DNA from 4 places in the Metaplanococcus flavidus genome. Region 1 is predicted to be linked to each of the others. Evidence: riboswitches for the same ligand, from Rfam matches in the RefSeq annotation. Region 1 holds a riboswitch; each other region holds the start of a gene.
The links. A riboswitch is a leader RNA that binds a small molecule or an ion and turns the genes downstream of it on or off. The one in region 1 is predicted to bind S-adenosylmethionine.
Positions count from the first base shown of each region.

Region 2: linked by a shared signal. The riboswitch ahead of metK (methionine adenosyltransferase) and the one ahead of ACFQ1X_RS13365 (methionine ABC transporter ATP-binding protein) in region 1 are both predicted to bind S-adenosylmethionine.
Region 3: linked by a shared signal. The riboswitch ahead of ACFQ1X_RS00575 (O-acetylhomoserine aminocarboxypropyltransferase/cysteine synthase family protein) and the one ahead of ACFQ1X_RS13365 (methionine ABC transporter ATP-binding protein) in region 1 are both predicted to bind S-adenosylmethionine.
Region 4: linked by a shared signal. The riboswitch ahead of mtnW (2,3-diketo-5-methylthiopentyl-1-phosphate enolase) and the one ahead of ACFQ1X_RS13365 (methionine ABC transporter ATP-binding protein) in region 1 are both predicted to bind S-adenosylmethionine.

Region 1 is NZ_JBHTKI010000021.1:18,071-23,359, reverse strand. Features, by position in the region: gene ACFQ1X_RS13390 (acyl-CoA dehydrogenase family protein) at 1-1,225, shown strand, start outside; gene ACFQ1X_RS13385 (arsenate reductase family protein) at 1,324-1,677, shown strand; gene gcvH (glycine cleavage system protein GcvH) at 1,756-2,136, shown strand; gene ACFQ1X_RS13375 (toprim domain-containing protein) at 2,266-2,604, shown strand; gene ACFQ1X_RS13370 (thioredoxin family protein) at 2,611-2,922, shown strand; SAM riboswitch class I at 2,972-3,076, shown strand; gene ACFQ1X_RS13365 (methionine ABC transporter ATP-binding protein) at 3,163-4,188, shown strand; gene ACFQ1X_RS13360 (methionine ABC transporter permease) at 4,181-4,849, shown strand; gene ACFQ1X_RS13355 (MetQ/NlpA family ABC transporter substrate-binding protein) at 4,908-5,289, shown strand, end outside.
Region 2 is NZ_JBHTKI010000006.1:15,036-20,324, reverse strand. Features, by position in the region: gene ACFQ1X_RS02740 (LLM class flavin-dependent oxidoreductase) at 1-33, opposite strand, end outside; gene ACFQ1X_RS02735 (alpha/beta fold hydrolase) at 54-857, opposite strand; gene ACFQ1X_RS02730 (gamma carbonic anhydrase) at 970-1,479, shown strand; gene metK (methionine adenosyltransferase) at 1,525-2,721, opposite strand; SAM riboswitch class I at 2,924-3,037, opposite strand; gene pckA (phosphoenolpyruvate carboxykinase (ATP)) at 3,273-4,862, shown strand; gene ACFQ1X_RS02715 (alpha/beta hydrolase family protein) at 4,917-5,289, opposite strand, start outside.
Region 3 is NZ_JBHTKI010000002.1:37,207-42,495, reverse strand. Features, by position in the region: gene ACFQ1X_RS00590 (STAS domain-containing protein) at 1-130, shown strand, start outside; gene pepT (peptidase T) at 536-1,753, opposite strand; gene ACFQ1X_RS00580 (glycerol-3-phosphate acyltransferase) at 1,847-2,488, opposite strand; SAM riboswitch class I at 2,622-2,737, shown strand; gene ACFQ1X_RS00575 (O-acetylhomoserine aminocarboxypropyltransferase/cysteine synthase family protein) at 2,845-4,134, shown strand; gene metX (homoserine O-acetyltransferase MetX) at 4,147-5,160, shown strand.
Region 4 is NZ_JBHTKI010000012.1:100,777-106,065, reverse strand. Features, by position in the region: gene ACFQ1X_RS09440 (2-hydroxy-3-keto-5-methylthiopentenyl-1-phosphate phosphatase) at 1-556, opposite strand, end outside; gene mtnW (2,3-diketo-5-methylthiopentyl-1-phosphate enolase) at 560-1,774, opposite strand; SAM riboswitch class I at 1,846-1,955, opposite strand; SAM riboswitch class I at 2,581-2,734, shown strand; gene mtnK (S-methyl-5-thioribose kinase) at 2,813-3,991, shown strand; gene mtnA (S-methyl-5-thioribose-1-phosphate isomerase) at 3,995-5,056, shown strand; gene ACFQ1X_RS09420 (sugar ABC transporter substrate-binding protein) at 5,053-5,289, shown strand, end outside.

The sequences.
Region 1 (5,289 bases):
TGGATTTGCTGATGTATTCGTTGTTTACGCAAAAATTGACGGGGAGCAATTCTCTGCATTTATCGTCGAGCGCGAATTCTCAGGTGTTTCAGTTGGACCGGAAGAGAAGAAAATGGGGATTAAATCATCTTCGACTCGTACACTGATTCTTGAAGATGCAGAAGTGCCGGTTGAAAACTTGTTGGGTGAAGCAGGACGCGGGCATATCATCGCCTTCAATATTTTGAACATCGGCCGTTACAAATTGGGAGTTGGCACAATCGGAGCTTCAAAACGTGCAATGGAAATCACGATTCCTTACACGAACCAGCGCCAGCAATTTAAAACACCAATTTCGTCATTCAACCTGACGCGTGAAAAACTTGCGACAATGGCATCACAATTATATGCTCTTGAAAGCTCGGTTTACCGCACAGTTGGTTTGTTCGAAGACCGCATGAGCGGATTTTCAGACGAAGAACACGCAAACGGCAAGCTTGTAGCAGATTCAATCGCTGAATTTGCAGTGGAATGCTCGATGAATAAATTCTTCGGCACGGAAACATTGGATTATATCGTTGATGAAGGTGTTCAATTGCACGGTGGCTACGGCTTCATGCAGGAATACGAAATCGAGCGCATTTACCGCGATTCACGCATCAACCGTATTTTCGAAGGAACAAACGAAATCAACCGTCTTCTGGTTCCTGGCACATTATTGCGCAAAGCGATGAAAGGCGAATTGCCACTATTGCAGCATGCCATGAAACTTCAGGAAGAATTATTGATGATGATGCCGGAAGAAGTTGGCACAGAAGCTTTGGCTCAGGAAAAATACCTTGTTAACAATGCGAAGAAAATCGCAATCCTTGCAACGGGTCTTGCTGCCCAAACATACGGAACGAAATTGGAGCAGGAACAGGAAGTACTTGTGAACATTGCAGATATCGTCAGCAACGTCTTTGCGATGGAGTCCGCAGTACTGCGCACTGAAAAAGCGATTGCCGCTTCAGGTGAAGAAAAAGCGTCGCAAAAACTTCTTTATACACAAATCTATTGCCAGGAAGCATTCGACAAGATCGAAAAAGATGCAAAAGAAACTTTGATTGCTGCAATCGAAGGCGACAACCAGCGTATGATGCTTTCAGCTCTTCGCAAACTGACGCGTTCAACTCCTTACAACGTCATCGCGAAAAAACGTGAAGCCGCTGTGAAATTGATCGACGCAGAAAAATATATCGTTTAATCATTACTCCAAAGCGCCGCCAACTCTTGGTGGCGCTTTTTCTTCGCCCGAATAACAGGGCTTTGCTAGAATAGAAACAAGAAGGAGGTTTTATTTACATGATGGATTTTTATTGGTATCCGCAATGCAGCAGCTGCCAGAAGGCAAAGAAATGGCTTGCCGCCCATGAGGTGGACTTCAAGGAAATACATATCGTCGACAATCCGCCGACAAAAGAGGAATTGAAAAGAATCGTCGACAGCAGCGGCATCGACCTGAAGAAATTTTTCAATACGAGCGGCCAGCAATACCGCGAGTTGCAATTAAAAGATAAGCTAGGTGAAATGTCGGCGGATGAAAAACTTGAGCTGCTGTCTTCAAACGGCATGCTGATCAAGAGGCCGCTTGTTTGGGACGGCGAAAAAGCGACTCTTGGATTTAAAGAAGAGGCCTTCGAAAATAGCTGGTCTTAAAGATTGTGCTATCTTGTAATTGCATCGTTATTATGTCAAACTGAAATTGAAGCAACTACATATTTTGGAGGCGTTTGGATGAGCACACCACAAGAACTTCGTTATTCAAAAGAACATGAATGGGTTAAACTTGAAGACGGCAAAGCAACTATCGGTATTACGCATTTTGCACAGGCTGAACTTGGAGACATCGTTTTCGTGGAATTGCCGCAGGTCGGTGATGAGCTGAAAAAAAATGAGCCGTTCGGCAGTGTTGAATCTGTTAAAACCGTTTCTGAACTATATGCACCAGTAAGCGGAAAAGTTGTTGAAGTCAATTCTGAACTGGAAGACAGCCCGGAATTCGTAAACGAATCCCCGTATGAACAAGCATGGATGGTAGTCATCGAGGCACCGTCTGAAGATGAGATGAATGATTTGATGGACGCTGACGCTTATAAGGAAATGACGAACGAATAATACCCGGAAAGCGCCTGTACCCTGGCGCTTTTTTCAATATCCGGACTTCAGCGGCAAGCTCTTTTGAACATAAGTTGAACAGGCACTGCCAGTTTTATATATTCTATAGAATCAGCGGGGTGTTGGTTTATGGACAAAGTAATTGTGGTGGAAGGCATTTCAGATAAAAACAGGATCGCTCCGCTCATTGCAGAATCCGTGACGATTCTTTGTACTAATGGTACAGTAAGTGCAACGAGGCTCGAAGAATTGCTGCTGCCATTTGAAGGGCAGGACATCATTATTCTGGTGGATGCGGATAAATCCGGCGAAAAGCTCAGGAAACTGGTGAAACGGGAGTTTCCTGAAGCAAGACATTTTTATATTGACCGGACTTATAAAGAAGTCGCAACGACGCCATTGCGTATTCTTATGGATGTCCTTATTGCAGCCAATATAAGGGTCAATAATTTGTTAACAGAAGGATGACGAAACATGGAAGAATGGAACCATAAAGATTGGACCAAAGCCAAAAATACCAATAAGGTATCGGCTTATTATCTATATACCCCAATGTGCGGCACCTGCCAGCTGGCTTCCAAAATGCTGGAGGTTGTGACCGCAGCCATGCCGGAATTGCCGATCGGCAAAGCGAATTTAAATTATGTGCAGGAAATCGCTTCTTTATATGAAGTGGAGAGTGTCCCGTGTCTTTTGATCACGGAGAACGGCAAGCTGAAAGAGAAGGTTTATGCCTTCCATTCCGTGCCTTATATTTATGAGAAGTTAAAAATTGTTGACGGATAAATTGAGCCGTGTTAAATTAAGAACCTGAATAACAAACTTAATAACGTAACTCTTATACAGAGTGGTGGAGGGAAGTACCCTGTGAAGCCCGGCAACCGTCATGAAAATGAAATGGTGCCAAGTCACACAAAGCGAACGCTTTGGAAGATGAGAGAACGGTTAACGTATATTTTTTATGCATGCCCTTCTGCTCGTTTTCGAGCAGAAGGGCATTTTATTTTGGAGTAGGAGTGTGCAACAATGATTCAGTTAAAGGATTTGACTAAGAAATTTGATACCGGCAAAACGGTCCTGACGGCAGTGGATAATGTTAACTTGTCGATCGATGACGGGGAAATTTTTGGTATTATCGGCTACAGTGGCGCAGGGAAAAGTACATTGATCCGGTTGTTGAATGGTTTGGAAAAACCATCATCAGGCACAGTCGACGTCAATGGCCAAAAAATTACTGCCATTAAAGGGGCAGATTTACGTAAAGCGCGCCAGAAAGTGAGTATGATTTTTCAGCATTTCAATCTCCTCTGGTCTCGCACGGTTCAGGAGAATATTGAGTTTCCTCTTGAAATTGCCGGGGTGCCTAAAGCGAAGAGAGAGTCGAGAGTCAAGGAACTCGTCGAATTGGTTGGTTTGGCCGGACGCGAAAATGCTTATCCTTCCCAACTCTCGGGTGGACAGAAGCAGCGTGTCGGAATTGCCCGTTCACTTGCCAATGATCCGGAAGTACTGCTTTGCGATGAAGCAACTTCGGCACTCGATCCGGAAACGACAGATGCGATCCTGGATTTGCTGGTCGATATCAATAAGCGTCTCGGTTTGACGATTGTTTTGATAACGCATGAAATGCACGTTATCCGGAAAATCTGCCACCGCGTTGCGGTCATGGAAGGCGGCAAGGTTGTGGAACTGGGCGATGTGCTGACAATCTTCCGGTCACCGAAAAAAGATATTACGAAACGCTTCGTGGCACAGGTGACCGAAACAGAAGACTCTACTGCCACGATCAAGCATCTCCGAGAATTATATCCGACGGGTGAGCTGGTGAAATTAATTTTCGTTGGAGAGCAGACAGAACAGCCGATTTTGACGAAGCTGATCCGCAATTATCCGGTGGAAGTCAATATTGTGCAGGGAGATATATCTCATACTCAGCGCGGAGCATACGGTACATTGATTCTGCAGTTAAAAGGTTCGAAACAGGAAATTGCGGATGCTATTCTTTTCCTCAAACAAGAGAAAGTGCAAACGGAGGTGATGGCAAATGATTGAGTCATTATTTCCAAATGTCGATTGGGACGATATGTGGGAAGCGACGTTGGAAACTATGTATATGACAGCAATGTCGACTGCATTCACTTTCATTATCGGTCTCGTACTCGGCATTATTTTATTTTTGACAGCGCCAAAGCAATTATGGGCCAATAAAATCGTCAATTGGCTGACTGGAGTTTTCGTCAATGTTTTCCGCTCCATTCCTTTTATCATTCTGATTATCCTTTTGATTCCTTTCACAAGTTTTCTGATCGGAACCATACGGGGACCGAACGCCGCATTGCCGGCACTGATCATAGGAGCGGCCCCGTTTTATGCACGGCTGGTGCTGATCGCTTTCCAGGAAATCGACAAAGGCGTCGTTGAAGCAGCACGGTCGATGGGTGCCACTACATCGACCATTATTCGCAAGGTGTTATTGCCGGAATCGAAGCCGGCGCTGATTTCAGGTATCACGGTGACCTCGATTGCTTTGGTTGGTTATACTGCAATGGCCGGTGTCATTGGTGCCGGAGGACTGGGAACACTGGCGTTCCTGGATGGTTTTCAGCGAACCCGGCCGGATGTTGTATTAATGGCCACCATATTAATTTTAATCATCGTCTTTTTCATCCAATTTGTAGGGGATGCATGGACCAGAAGGGCTGACAAACGTTGATGACGGACCTTCCGTTGACATAAAAAACTAACAACAAAGAAAAGGGAGAGTACAAATTATGAAAAAACTTTTAACAGGAACTTTATTGGCAACTTTAGCTTTAGCAGGATGCGGAAGCGACAACAGTGAATCCGGCAGTGACTCAAATAATGGCGGATCTGGTGAAGGAGAAACAAGTACATTAACTGTGGGTGCCTCTAACGTGCCGCACGCAGAAATTTTAGAGCAGGTCCAGCCGATTCTTGAAGAGCAGGGAATTGAATTGGAAATCGAAACTTACCAGGATTATATTTTCCCGAACCAGCATCTTGAATCGGGCGAAATTGATGCCAACTACTTTCAGCATATCCCATATTTCGAAGCACAAATGGAAGAGAACGATTATGACTTTGCAAATGCCGGCGGTATCCATATTGAGCCAATCGGTGTTTACTCCCAGG
Region 2 (5,289 bases), on a different contig from region 1:
CGATTGATCAAGGATGCTGTAACGCAACTCCATAGCCATCCATTCCTTTCATCTTACTTCACTACATAACCCAACGACCGAAGAATATTTTTCAGAAATAAATGCGTTGTAATAAATACATCTTCCCGCTCGGGTTCCTGAAAAAGATCATGGAATGCGCCGTTCCATTCTTTATAACTGAATTCTTTCAAATCCTGCTGCTTCAGCCAATTTTTCGAAACTTCTATATTCGTCACCAAATCTTTTTCCCCTGTATGGATAAATACTGGAATGTCAGGGAACTTCACTTTACCACCAGCTATCGACTTCATATAATCTTGCAATTCCCGATACCATTTCACCGTCACGATGGGCCGGTAAAGTTCATCATCACGTTCGACTTCTATGATGTCAGGATTGCGGGTCAAATCTTCAATCGACAAATCATGATTTATTTTTAAATTCGGCGCCAGTTTATGCAAGCCTGACAAGGCGCTGGAAATTTTCGAAGGGGTCTTGATGAGATGCAGCCAAGGCGAGGTGAATACGACTCCCGCAATGTTCTGCTGTACGCTGCTCAAATAGCTCATCACCAGCGTGGCACCAAAGCCATGGGCAATTATAAAGACAGGCAATTCATCCAATAGCGCGGCTTCCAGCATTTCGTCAATATCCTTTTCATAAGTTGCGAAACTGGCCATATGGGGTTTGTCGGAAGACCGGCTTTTACCATGCCCTGCCAAATCCCCCATAACGACATGAAATCCGGCTGAACGCCATTGCTCGATTTGCCAGCCGTATCGAAGATGATGTTCATATGCACTATGGACAAGCACGATCACGGCTTTCGCCTGTCCTTCAGCCTGCCATTTCCACATATTCCGCGTCCCCCTTCCGGTTATCTGCTTCTCATACTTCAGCTAAAAGTTGACCTTTCGTAAGGTTTTGCTACCATTAAAGATATCTTATCTTTATTAAAGGAGTTTTACCATGATTTACCCATACAAAGGCAAACACCCGCAAATAGACCCATCGGCTTTTATCGCCGACTTCACTACCATTACGGGTGATGTGACAATAGGAGCAGAATCCTCTGTCTGGTTCAATACAGTCGTGCGTGGTGATGTTGCTCCGACCGTCATCGGCAATAAAACCAATATCCAGGATCTGTGCATGCTCCACCAAAGCCCCAACAACCCATTGATCCTTGAAGACAATGTCACCGTCGGCCACCAGGTCACCCTCCACAGTTGCATCATCCGCAAAAATGCGTTGATCGGCATGGGATCGGTCATCCTGGACGGAGCTGAAATCGGTGAAGGCGCATTTATCGGCGCCGGCAGCCTCGTACCACAAGGGAAAGTCATACCGCCAGGAAAACTGGCATTCGGCCGCCCTGCCAAAGTGGTCCGCAATCTCAATGAAGATGACATCGCGGACATGGAGCGCATCGTCCGTGAATACGCAGAAAAAGCCGCTTATTATAAATCGTTGCAATAATAACAAAGCGCACAAGCCTAAGGGCTCGTGCGCTTTTTGTTTCGATTAAATTCCGGATTGTTCTTTCAACGCATCTGCTTTTTCTGTGCGTTCCCAAGGCAGATCCACATCTGTACGGCCGAAATGGCCATAAGCTGCCGTTTGCTTGTAAATCGGGCGGCGAAGGTCAAGCATTTTGATGATGCCTGCCGGACGCAGGTCAAAATTGCCGCGGACAAGATCGATGAATTGATATTCACTGATTTTGCCTGTTCCGAACGTATCGATTGAAATGGATACCGGATGTGCAACACCGATGGCATAAGCCAATTGCACTTCACATTTTTCCGCCAGGCCGGAAGCGACAATGTTCTTCGCTACATAACGGGCTGCATAAGCACCGGAACGGTCAACTTTCGTCGCGTCTTTACCGGAGAATGCGCCGCCGCCATGACGTGCATAGCCACCGTAAGTATCTACGATGATTTTGCGGCCAGTCAAACCGGCATCTCCCTGAGGTCCGCCAATTACGAAGCGGCCGGTCGGGTTGATGAAGTATTTTGTTTCATCATCCAGCAAATTTGCAGGAACAACTTCATCGATTACATATTCCTTAATATTGCGCTGGATTTGCTCAAGTGTTACTTCCGGGTGATGCTGAGTGGAAATAACAATTGTATCCACACGAACCGGTTTTTCATTTTCATCGTATTCAACTGTTACCTGGGTTTTGCCATCCGGACGCAGATATGGAAGAATTTCCTCTTTTCTCACTTCCGCAAGGCGTCTTGCCAATTTATGGGCAAGGCTGATCGGCAACGGCATCAATTCTTCTGTTTCATTGGTTGCGTATCCGAACATCAGACCCTGGTCTCCTGCTCCGATATCATCCAATTCTTTATCTGTCATCTGGCCTTCACGCGACTCAAGAGCAACGTTCACTCCGGCGGCAATATCCGGTGATTGCTCATCGATCGCCGTCAGGACAGCACTCGTTTCAGAGTCAAAGCCATATTTCGCGCGGGTATAACCAATTTCCTTAACGGTCTGGCGCACGACTTTCGGTATGTCTACATAAGTTGATGTTGTAATTTCGCCCGCCACGAGAACAAGGCCTGTGGTCACGGTTGTTTCGCACGCTACCCGTGCGTTCGGGTCTTCTGCGAGGATCGCGTCCAGGATTGCATCTGAGATTTGATCACAGATTTTATCCGGATGTCCTTCTGTTACTGATTCTGATGTGAATAATCGACGGTTTGTCAAAAAATGTTCCTCCTTATATCCTGCGAGATTGCTCTCGAAATTGATACGGTACTCGTTTTCCCATGTCAAGCCCGTTCCAAACAAGTTGGATTGAACTTCAAGCCGTTGTGGCCTTTGTACACGAGGATTAAGGGCATGGCATAAAAAAATCCCTCACTCATATATAAATGAGGAAAGGAGAAATCATCATAAGCACCTTTCACTCTTATCGTCCAAGGCCTAAGAGCCTTGCTTCAGGTTTGGCACCAGCGCTGCACGATGCAGCAGGTTGCCGGGTTTCATAGGGCCTGCCCCCTCCACCAGCTCGGAATAAGAGTATCCGTTCAATTTTTCATCATACGGAAACCATTATATGATGTCAACGGTTTTTAATATTTATTCTCAATAAATGCATGAAATCATTACATTAAGGGTATTAAATATGCACAAACGACGAATTTTCAATTCAACCCGCTTATTAGTATAGACTAATCGGGTTAATGTGTTATACTAATGTTCGAATATAACTCTTCCCCAATGCCTTGGGAATAACCGAAAAGGAAGGTACATATATGAACTCAGTTAACTTCGTCAGCGATTTAAAAGACCTATTAAATGGCCCTAATGTCAATACACAATGGTCGGTCCCACAATTAGTAGAGGCGGCAACTTCACGCGGCGAGGCAGTTTTGACCCGCGAAGGTGCAGTAAAAGCCGAAACTGGAAAATACACGGGTCGTTCACCTAAAGACAAGTATATGGTAGTAGAAGATATTTCGAAAGACAAAATTGACTGGGGTACTGTAAATCGTCCGATTTCTTCTGAAGTTTTCGAGAACCTGTATGCTAAAGTCCTTGCGCACCTCAAGCAAAAAGATGAACTTTTCGTTTTCAAAGGCTTCGCCGGTGCAGACCCGGAGTCGCGTCTGCACATCCAGACGATCAATGAATACGCGTGGCACAATCTGTTTGCCCATCAATTATTCATCCGTCCGTCTGCTGAAGAACTGAAAATCCATGATGCTGAATTCACAGTGGTCTATGCTCCTACTTTCCAGGCAAATCCAGTTATTGACGGCACAGATTCCGAAACTTTCATCATCGTTTCCATGGAAAAGAAAGTAATTTTGATCGGCGGCACTGAATACGCAGGCGAAATGAAAAAATCAATCTTCTCGATCATGAACTATATCCTGCCTGAAAAAGGCATCCTCCCGATGCACTGCTCGGCAAACGTTGGCCAGGACGGAGACGTCGCATTGTTCTTCGGTCTGTCGGGAACAGGCAAAACAACATTGTCTGCTGACCAGGACCGTAAATTGATCGGTGATGACGAGCATGGCTGGTCTGATAACGGTGTTTTCAATATCGAAGGCGGCTGCTATGCAAAAACGATCAACCTTTCCCGTGAAAACGAACCGCAGATTTTTGATGCAATCCGTTTCGGTTCGGTTCTTGAAAATGTTGTCGTAGATCCGGAAACACGCATTCCGGATTACGATGATGGGTCTCTGACGGAAAATACACGCGCAGCTTACCCGATTGATGCGATCGACAACAGCATCCATCCATCAATGGCTGGACATCCAAAAACGATCGTCTTCCTGACTGCTGATGCATTCGGCGTATTGCCGCCAATCAGCAAACTGACAAAAGAGCAGGCAATGTACCACTTCCTTAGCGGCTATACTTCAAAATTAGCCGGCACGGAACGCGGCATCACCTCTCCGGAAGCAACTTTCTCGACTTGCTTCGGCTCACCTTTCCTGCCGCTGCATGCAACGGTCTATGCTGAAATGCTCGGCAATAAAATCGACGAGCACGAAGTCGAAGTCTTCCTTGTCAACACAGGTTGGACCGGCGGAGTGTATGGAACAGGAAGCCGCATGAAACTATCTTACACCCGCACAATGGTTCGCGCAGCGATCAAAGGCGAGTTGCAAAACGTCAAGACAGAACAGGAAGCCGTATTCGGCCTCAGCATTCCACAGGAAATTCAAGGAGTGCCGACGGAAGTTCTAAATCCTCGTGATGCCTGGGCCGATAAAGAAGCTTACGATACAAAAGCAAATGAGCTGGCTAAAAAATTCCAGGATAATTTCAAGAAATTCGGCTCCGTTTCAGCTGACATCAGCGCTCAGGGCGGCCCGTTAACAAAATAATGAGCAAAAGCACATTCGGCAGTTTCGCCGGATGTGCTTTTTTGATGCTATTTTTTACTGTTTTTCTGTTTCTTTCATCCAATGTGCCAAAGCAGCAACCGTTTTCCGGTTTTCCGCTGGTGGGAAAAAATGATCATAGTCCGGAAAATACCAGGTTTCGTGCGGCTGGCCATTCAACTTCAAAGCCTCTTCGAGTAAATACGCCTGTGCCGGCAACACATTTTCGTCTCGCAGCCCGTGTATTATAAGCATGGGTGCGGTTGCTTCATCCAATCGCATGAGCGGATTTCTTTCCTCATAAGCAGTCAATGCTGTATTAGGGGTGCCGCCGTAAATCCGCTTCATCATCCGCCGCATATCCGGACGTTCTTTATAAGTCAGTACCGTATCCGTGACGCCGGACCATGTGACAAGTGATGTGATATCA
Region 3 (5,289 bases), on a different contig from region 1:
GGGAATTTCGCCGAAAATGAGCATGGTGATCGGTGAAAGCGGAATTGACATCCTGAAATTCAATTGCTTTCAGACCTTGCAACACGGCATTCATTACGCGCTGGCACAGAATGGAAGAAGTATACTGTAAACAAAAAAATGCGCCCACTTGGGCGCATTTTTTCTGGCTGTCGAGAAACCGACAACTTTTTTAATCATTTCGCTCTAGGCGGACGCTTTCCTCGGGGAGCTGCCTGAGCCTCCTCGCTCGCTTCGCTCACTGCGGGGTCTCAGGACTAGCTCTGGTTCCCGATGGAGTCGCCGCCTGCCGCTTCATTCTGTTCTGTGCTGATAATGCAAGTGTTCACCTTCTCACATACAACACACTTAAAAGTCTATTCCTTTATAGAAAAAGAGCTGAGATATGGAGCAAAACAGCGAAGACGCCCAGGGGACCAAGCGAAGTGCTGAGATCCACTCGAGCGAAGCCTCGAGTTAGCTCAGCGCGAGCCCCCAGGCAAGCGAAGCTGTTTTGTGGAATATCGGCTTTCATTTTTTATTTTTCGATTTTCACCATTTCGACGATCAGCTGTGCAGCTTTTTCCATATTTTCTGCAGAGATGAACTCGTATTTGCCATGATAATTTTCGCCGCCTGTAAAGATATTCGGTGTTGGCATTCCTTTGTAGGAAAGCTGTGAACCATCAGTTCCTCCGCGGACAGGGACAATGTGGGGTTCGATGCCGAGCGTCTTCATGGCATTTTCTGCCGCGTCCACGATCTCCATGACAGGTTCGATTTTTTCTCTCATATTGTAATATTGATCTTCAAGTTCAAGAGTGAGCACGTTTGCTCCGAATTGTTCCTGAAGCTTTTGGGCTGTTTGCTGCATATGCGCTTTTTTCGCTTCGAATTTGTCTTTGTCAAAATCCCTGATGATATAGATTAAAGTAGCTTGCTCGACATCACCTTTAAAATTGTTCAGATGAATGAATCCTTCATAGCCTTCCGTCTTTTCAGGAACTTCATTTTCAGGCATAGCGTTCTGGAACTTGATGGCGATGGTCGATGCATTCAACATTTTGTCTTTAGCTGACCCGGGATGGACACTTTTTCCCTGAACAGTCAACTTTCCTATAGCTGCATTGAAGCTTTCATATTGAAGTTCACCAAGAGGGCCGCCGTCCATTGTGTAGGCGTAGTCGGCACCAAATCGCTCAACATCGAATTTATGGGGGCCTCGCCCGATCTCTTCATCCGGAGTGAAAGCGACACGGATTTTACCATGTTCAATTTCCGGATGCTGAATGAGATATTCCATCGCCGTCATGATTTCAGCGACACCGGCTTTATTGTCTGCTCCAAGCAGGGTGGTGCCGTCCGTTGTAATCAGCGTATGGCCGATGTAATTTTGCAGATCCGGGAAATCCTGGACGGTCATTGTAATCGAATCATTCAACGGCACATCTTTGCCATCATAATTGTCTACACGTTTCGGGTTGACGTTCTTGCCGGTAAAGTCGGTAGCTGTATCAACATGGGCAAGAAATCCGATAACTGGAAGCTCTTTGTCGGAAGTGGCCGGCAGTGTGCCGAATAGATAACCATGGGCATCCATATCTACGTCTTCCAAACCGATTTCTTTCATTTCTTTCTCCAATTCCCGCAAAAGATCCCATTGTCCGGGTGTGGACGGGGTTTCCAGGTTCTCGAAATTGGATTGTGTATCGATTTTTGCATAACGGATCAATCGCTCGATTAAAGTTTCAATCATGATTAAAGGCCTCCTGAAATATGTATTGTCCTTATTTTAACATGAATAAAAAGAAATCTGTAAATCTTGTAAGGAATGAAAAAAATGCAGCCCTCAATGGGAGTCTGCAGCTTTTTTTCGCAGTACGGCAGAGACTTTATTTTCAGAGCCATCCCTGATACGGTTGATATTTTCAAGATGTTTCCATAGCGACATTGCCATCAGTGCAAGCGCGATAACATAGGGCCACAAGCCTTCTGCCGGCCAAAACGCGATAATGATGAACATTGCATACAGGGCCAGCACGCCGATTACCAGATAATCTGTGGCAAGTGCAATGGCAATGAGGAGCGCCAGTCCGAGTAATCCGAGTTTCCAGTCCAGCGCAATCATCACGCCAATGACTGCTGCCGTTCCTTTGCCGCCATTAAATTTCATATAAAACGGAAAATTGTGGCCGAGAACTACCCCGGCAGCGATGAAAAAGAGGATCGCCCAAACCGTTTCTGCGGGCAGGCTGCTCGCGCCAAGCAAAAAGCGCATGGCCAGGACTGCGGCAAAACCTTTGGCAATATCAAGAAACGCCACCATTGCCCCGTATTTCCAGCCAAGAACGATTGCGGCATTCGCTGCTCCCGAATTTTTCACACCTGTTGATTTGATATTTTTGCCCGATAAAAGTTGTGCGACAACTGAGCCATGCAGGCAGCCAATTAAATAACCTGAAATAAGTGCGGAAAAAATCCATAAAATCATAGTTTGCCCCTGCCTTTCTTAATATTAAACGTATGAATAAGAAGGAAGTTTCAAAATTATCCGACAACCTCCTTGACAAAATATCGTATCATTATTTATACTTCTCAACAAGATGGAAAACTGAATCTGAATACTCTTATCCAGAGTGGCGGAGGGAATAGGCCCTGCGATGCCCGGCAACCAACAAGCAACCCAGCTTGGAAAGGTGCTAATTCCTACAGACTGGAACGACAGTTTGGCAGATGAGAGGAGGAAACTCCGTATACAGCGGCCCTCTTCTAATTAGAAGGGGGCCTTTTTTCTATTCCCTCGTCTACTTTAAGGACCATCTAATAAAATTTATGGAGGAATAAAAAATGACGAATTTCAAACCAGAGACACTTTTACTTCACGGCGGCCAGCAGCCCGATCCGGAAACAGGCGCACGAGCGGTACCGATCCATAAAACAACTTCCTATGTATTCCGGGATACAGAACATGCACAAAATTTATTCGGGTTGAAAGAAACCGGGAATATCTATTCACGTATTATGAATCCGACAGTGGATGTCTTTGAACAGCGTGTGGCGCTGCTTGAAGGTGGGACGGCTGCAGTCGCATTGTCTTCAGGAATGGCGGCAATCGCCTTTTCGGTTATGAACATCGCAGAAGCCGGAGATGAAGTGGTGGCGGACAGTAATCTTTATGGGGGCACTTATAATTTATTCGCAAAAACTATACCGCGCTACGGCATTACCGTGAAATTCGTCGATGGCACAGATCCCGAAAACTTCCGATCAGCCGTTACCGACAAAACGAAAGTTTTCTTTGGCGAAACTATCGGCAATCCGAGTCTCAATGTTTTTGATGTGGAGCGGGTGGCAGAGATTGCCCATGAATACAATATTCCGTTGTTAATCGACAATACATTCGCTTCGCCTTTTGGCAGCAATCCTATCGCGTTCGGTGCAGATGTGGTCATTCATTCAGCGACCAAATGGATCGGCGGGCACGGTACAGCAATCGGCGGAATTGCCGTGGATGGTGGGAAATTCAATTGGAACCATGAAAGATTTCCGAATTATACGGAGCCTGATGACAGCTATCACGGTATCCGTTATGGAATTGACGCGGAAGGGGCGTCTTTCGCGACAAAATTGCGTGTTCAGCTATTGCGTGATTTCGGACCCTCATTGAGCCCAGACAGTGCACATATTTTCTTGCAGGGCCTGGAAACGCTGCATTTGCGCTTGCCGAGGCACAGCAGCAATGCCGGAATTATCGCCGACTATTTACGCAGCCATCCGCAGGTTGAATGGGTCAATTACATCGGATTCGAAGATCATCCCTCACATGGACTGGCCCAAAAATATCTAAAAGATACTTTTGGTTCAATCGTCAATTTCGGCATCAAAGGCGGAAGGGATGCTGGCAGGAGAGTGATTGATGGAGTCAGCCTGTGGTCCCATGTGGCAAACGTGGGAGATGCAAAATCGCTGATCATCCATCCGGCATCCACAACGCATCAGCAATTGAACGCAGAAGGATTGGAACAATCCGGTGTGACAGAAGAAATGATTCGTCTGTCGGTCGGACTGGAAAACCCGGAAGATCTGATCGCTGACTTGGAGCAGGCCATCAAAGCCGCAGCAGTTCAGCAAGTATAGGAGGAGAATGGCATGAAGACAGTAGCCATCGGGGATCTGGCATTGGAATCAGGAGTTGTGCTCGAAGGAGTGGAATTGGCATATGAGCGGAACGGCAATTTCGACAACCCGACAATACTGATTTGCCATGCATTGACGGGAGATCAGTATGCTGTCGGCACCGAAGAACAGCCGGGGTGGTGGAGCGGCATGGCAGGTCCCGGCAAAACTTTGGATACAGATAAATTCCAGGTAATCTCCTTTAATGTGCTGGGCGGCTGCCATGGTTCCACGGGTCCGTTATCAATTAATCCGCAAACTGGGGCACCGTACCGTTCGGATTTTCCATTGTTGACCATAAAAGATATGGTGCGTGCCGAATATCAAGCATTGAGAATTTTGGGTATTGAGAAATTAAAGACAGTTATCGGCGGTTCACTCGGGGGCATGAAAACACTCGAATGGGGAGCGCTCTATCCGGAATATATAGAAACAATCGTGCCGCTTGCGGTCACCCCGTCGTTCTCCAGTTATGCGCTGGCTTTTAATCACATTGGCATTCAAGCGATTGAAAATGATCCTGATTTTCAAAATGGACACTACACAGGATCCTGTGATTTCAAAGGGTTTCATCTTGCAAGGATGGCAGGGATGATCAGTTACCGGACCGGCAAACTATTTAACGAGCGCTTCGGGCGTTCCGGAAGTGGAAACAATTTTGAGGTAGAATCGTATTTGGATTATCAGGGCAGTAAACTGGCTCAGCGTTTTGATGCCAATAGCTACCTGATTTTATTGAAAGCTATGAACAGCCATGATCTGGAGGGACGGAAGGTGGCATGTCCGATTCTTTCAATTTCGTATACGCATGATCTTTTGTATCCGGCTGAACTGATGATTCCCTGGCTGGCAGAGCAGGCAGATGCATCCTGGGAAATCATCGAAACAGATTTCGGCCACGATGGATTTCTGGTGGAGTTCGGAAAATGGAGCGGGTTTGTCGGGAAGTTTCTATATAAAGAAGAACAGGTTAAGGCGACTCGATGAAACAAATATAAAAAAAGCATCCCGCAATTTTTGCGGGATGCTTTTTCTTTGTATGCTGTTCAGACGCTAACGGCAGCTTTTCGGTGTCCAGACTCCGGTGGCCCAGCTCTTCGGGTCATAAGTCAGCCC
Region 4 (5,289 bases), on a different contig from region 1:
GGGCGATGACCAGGTCGGCATACTTTGCCGCCTGCAGATCGGTGATGGAATCTCCGATGACGATGCTGGTCGCACCATCCGCAAGCAACTTCCGGATGATTGATGGCTTGCAGCAGCCACAGCCCTGGCTCGCACATTGTTCGTCGCAGCCGTGCGGGAAATCGATTCGGATCAAGTCGCCGGAAAAATTCGCTTCATTGCAATAAATGCCTGCGAACGGTCCGAACGGTTCGAGCAGCGGATAGACGAAAAAGTCGATGCCGCCGCTGACAATATAGAGCGGAATATTGTGCTGTCTGGTGTAAGCGACGAATTCCCCGAAGCCTTCCCGAATCTCTGCCTGTTTGAGCACATAGGCGATTACTTCATCCTCTTTGGAGGATGGCAGGAGAGAGAACATCCTTTGGACACCTTCACGTATGGAGATGGTTTGTGCGAGAATCTCATCTTTGATGGGTTCCCAGCCAGGTGGATCGAAATGCTTCATGATGGCGATTAAATTATCGTTTGTCGTGATTGTGCCATCAAAATCACAAAAGATGATTGGTTGTTTCATAACTTACCCCCATAATTCCAATGCTGTTTTCAATTCCGGCTGCTGTTGGCTGGCATTTTCCAGTGTTTGATCCTTCAGCACCGCATCGACCGCCTGGCGGAAAGCTTTGCCGCCGCCTGCAGCACCGTCCGGATGTCCGTGGACGCCGCCGCCTGCATTGATGATACTGTCGATTCCGAAATCATTGACGAGTAACGGCACGAGTCCGGGATGGATGCCGGCGGAAGGAACCGGAAACGTCGGTTGCAGCAGGCTTTCGTTCGTCAACTGCTCGCCGAGAGAGAGTGCCGCTGTCTTCTCCATGGCAACACTGCCGTAAGGGGAGGGAAACAGCGAGAAGTCGGCACCGGCGTAACGCGTCAGCTTGCCGAGTGCCAGCGGAGCCGCAACGCCGTAGAACGGGGAAGAAGTGAACGCGCCGCTGAATGCTGGGTGCGCCATCAGCGGCAAAGCGATGTCATCGTCTTCCGCCAATTCCTGTAGCACATCAAGTCCGTATGCATGAACATTGAAGAGTAGGGCATCGGCGCCGAGTTCGCGAGCGCGTCTCGCTTTATCGCGAAGCTGGGATGTGCGGCCAGAAAGGTTGACTGCGTATAACGTGCGATGGCCGGTTTGGGTGTAGACTTCATGCAATACTCCTTTCGCTTCGGTGATGCGCTGTTCAAAAGGAGTCAACGGATTGTCGAACAGGATTTCGTCGTCCTTGACGAGATCGACACCGCCGAGCGCCTGCTGTCGCAGTTGTGCCGTTAAATAATCAAGGTCCCGGCCAATCACACCTTTGAAGATGCTCATGACGAGCGGGCGGCCATGGACGTCGAGCAATCCACGGATGCCGTCGATGCCGAAGCGTGGTCCCGGGAATTTTTTGAGCAAACCTTCTTCAAAATCGAGATCCAGTAATTTCACTTCGCCGTCGAGTGACAGTTTGCCGAAAACGGTGGTCAGGATGGCCGGCAAATCCGCCGAGAAGTTTGCGCTTGGATAAGAGATTTTGATATGTGCTTTGATTGCATCCGGCTTCAGTGGATGAGGACTTTGTGGAAATTCCTCCACCGATACCACTTCGCCTTTATGCTGCTTCAATTGTTCCTGCTCGAGTAGCGGCAAGTCGGTCCAGGATCCGATCGTCAGTCCGAGGGCGATGCCTTCCGCTTTCTTTTCAAATGACCCCGCTTTGCCGTATACCTGGTAGCTTGCTGACAGTCTGCTCATATATTTGCACTCCTTTATATAAAAAATAAAAAAACCTCTTCAAATAAGAAGAGGTTAAGGGCGTTAACGACTTCTTATTTCTCAGCCATAGCTTCTGGCTGCAAGAATTAGCACCGTGTCCATCGCTGGACCGGTTGCCGGGCTTCGTAGGGCTTGTCCCTCCACCTGCTCTAAATAAGAATTGGATATTCGGTTGGGTTTGTTGCAATAAAGTAATTCTGATTATTCCATGTGTGAAGAATTCTGTCAACAAGGAATTGTGAGAAACTTCTTAAGGAGAGATGGCGATGGGGAAATTGCAAAGTTGGAAGTGAGTGGGTGCCGCTCATGATCCGGCAGTTGGTGCAGCAAACCCATTCGAAATCACTGAATTCCCTAGAATCGGCCGGCAGTAAACGCCATTATTCCTCAAACGTCGAACATTTTTAGAGAAAAGCAGATGAAACCTCGACCGAAACCAGACTCCCTTTAACAAGCCCGACGAAACTGCTCCATAACCATAAAACAAGAAATGAAAAGCCTTCGCCTCCAGCGAAGGCTCCCTTCAGACACTGGAGTTTTTCGCACAGCGAAAAACATCCGCTTAAAGGGCTTTGATTTTTATAGGAGTGAGTGGGCAAGTGCAGATCACTAATCAACATAAATTCTTCAAAAAAATTTCCGTACAAATTTATCCGTATTTCTTCTATAAAAGTCTCTAAATTGGGATGTTAAGGGTCTTCACAATTTCAAAAAATCTTGTTGACAGTCAATTCTGACTCGTGATAGGATTCAACTCATAACAAAACTTCATACAAATTTTAGTACTCTTATCAAGAGCAGGCAGAGGGAAATTGGCCCTATGACGCCCAGCAACCGACCGTAATACCTTCGTGAGAAGGGGCGCTTTAGCGCCGGGATGAACATCCCGCAAGGCACGGTGCTAATTCCATCAGAAATTTTATTTCTGAAAGATAAGAGGCATGGAACCTCTTTATTCTGCGCCTCTTTCTTTCGGGAAAGAGGCGTTTTTATATTGAATTTGAGAGGAAGATGACCATGACAACTACAGCAATTTCCACATATGAGCCTTTGACGGAAGCGGCAGCCATCGAATTGGCGGCAGGGCTTTTGACGGAAGGCGCAAATCTTGAATGCCGGGAAATCGGTGATGGCAATTTGAATTATGTCTTCCGCGTGAGCGACCGGGAAAGCGGCAGAGGCATCATCATCAAGCAGGCGCTGCCTTATGCCAAAGTGGTGGGCGAAAGCTGGCCGCTGACACTGAAGCGTGCCGCGATCGAAGCGGCGGCACTCCGGAAGCACGGCGAGTTTGCAGCCGGCCTGGTGCCGGCAGTGTACGGCACGGATGACAAATTGGCCTACACAGTGATGGAGGACCTTTCACATCTGACAATTGCCCGCGAAGGCCTGATTCAAGGGAAGAGCTATCCGAAACTTTCCGCTCATATCGGTGAATACCTGGCGCAGACTTTATTCCATACATCCGATTTCGCTTTACATCCATTTGAAAAGAAACGACTGGCGGCGGAATTTTCCAATCCGGAACTGTGCAAGATAACGGAAGACCTGGTGTTCACCGATCCATTTTTCGACTACGAGACGAACGATTTCGAACCGGAGCTTCGGCAGTCGGTTGAGGCGATCTGGAACAATGACAGCTTGAAGCTCGAAGCGGCGAAGTTGAAACGCAGCTTCTTGACGGAAGCGGAGGCATTGCTTCACGGCGATCTTCATACCGGCAGCATTTTTGCTGATGACAATGAAACCAAAGTCATCGATCCGGAATTCGCGTTTTACGGACCGATCGGCTTTGATGTCGGCTTATTCCTTGCGAACTTAATTGTGCAAGGCATTACGCGGAACAGAGAAGGACGGGAGACAATCGTGCGGCATATTGAAAATACCTGGGACGTGTTCGAAACGCGCTTCACTGAACTGTGGGAAAGCAAAGGCATTGAAGACTTTAGGGATGTTCCGGGTTACCGGCAATCGGTGCTCCAAAAAATCTTCCGGGATGCGCTTGGCTTTGCCGGCTGTGAGTTGATCCGTCGCACGATCGGCCTGGCTCATGTCAAAGATCTCGACGGCATCGAAGACGCTGGACAGCGCATCCAATTCAAAAAACAGGCTCTCCGACTCGGGGAGACATTAATCATAAAACGCAGCGAACTGACTTCCATTCAGGATGTGACGGCGCTGGTAGAGGAGCTGTAGCAAATGGCGATTCCCTTATCAATTCAATGGATCAACGGCCAGTTGATCATTCTGGATCAGCAGAAACTTCCGCACGAAACGGAATATATTGCACTCAATACGATTGAAGATGTATATGACGCCATTGTTACCTTGAAAGTCCGCGGCGCACCGGCCATCGGCATCACGGCGGCATACGGATTGGCGCTTGCCGTGCAGCGGCATGACACAGAAACATTGGAAGTTTTCCATCATTACGTCAAAAAGGATGCGGTTTATCTTGGTTCATCGCGTCCGACGGCAGTCAATCTGGTGTGGGCACTTGGCAGGCTGCAGCAATCGATTGGATCGGCGCAAACAGTGGCAGCGGCAAAAGCGCAAATTCTGGCGGAAGCAAAACGCATCCATGAGGAAGATGAAAAAGCATGCCGCACCATCGGCGGCCATGCACTGGATTTATTGGAAGGCCGCTCGAGAGTCATGACGATCTGCAACGCCGGTTCGATTGCAACGGCGAAATACGGCACAGCACTGGCGCCATTCCATCTTGGCAAGGAACTGGGGCGTGAGTTTGAAGTTTATGCCTGTGAAACGCGTCCGGTGTTTCAAGGGGCGCGGCTGACGGTGTGGGAGCTGCAGCAGGCAGGCGTTGATGTGACGCTTATCACAGACAGCATGGCCGCCCACACGATTGGTGCGAAAGGCATCGAAGCAATTATCGTCGGCGCTGACCGCATCGCGGCAAACGGTGATACAGCCAATAAAATCGGAACTCTCAATCTGGCCATCCTGGCCGCTGCCTACAACATTCCGTTCTATGTAGCGGCTCCGGTTTCGACATTCGATCTGCAGATTCCGGATGGCAAAAATATTCCGATTGAAGAACGGTCAGCAGAAGAGATCACCCATAGTGCCGGGCAGCCCATCGCACCGAATGGCACAAAAGTCTTTAATCCGGTATTTGATGTAACGCCGGCACAATACATCACAGCGATTATCACGGAAAAAGGCATCATCCATCCGGATTATGAGCGGAATATAATCGATGTTTTTACAACAGTTAGTGGAAAAGGAGAGAAATCATGAAAAAACAATCATTTTTAATTATTGCGGCTTTATTATTTATCAGTATTGTATTGGCGGCGTGCCAGCCGAAAGGCGAGACGGTGACAGAAGCGGAAACGGATTCAGGGGAGAAATCGGAAGCGTCGGACCATGAGCTGGCAGGCAAGAACGTGGCATTGATCCTGCAGCAGAATCTGGGAACATTTTCAGCACAATACATAGCAGGCGTTGAAGAGCAGGCTGAGAAATTCGAA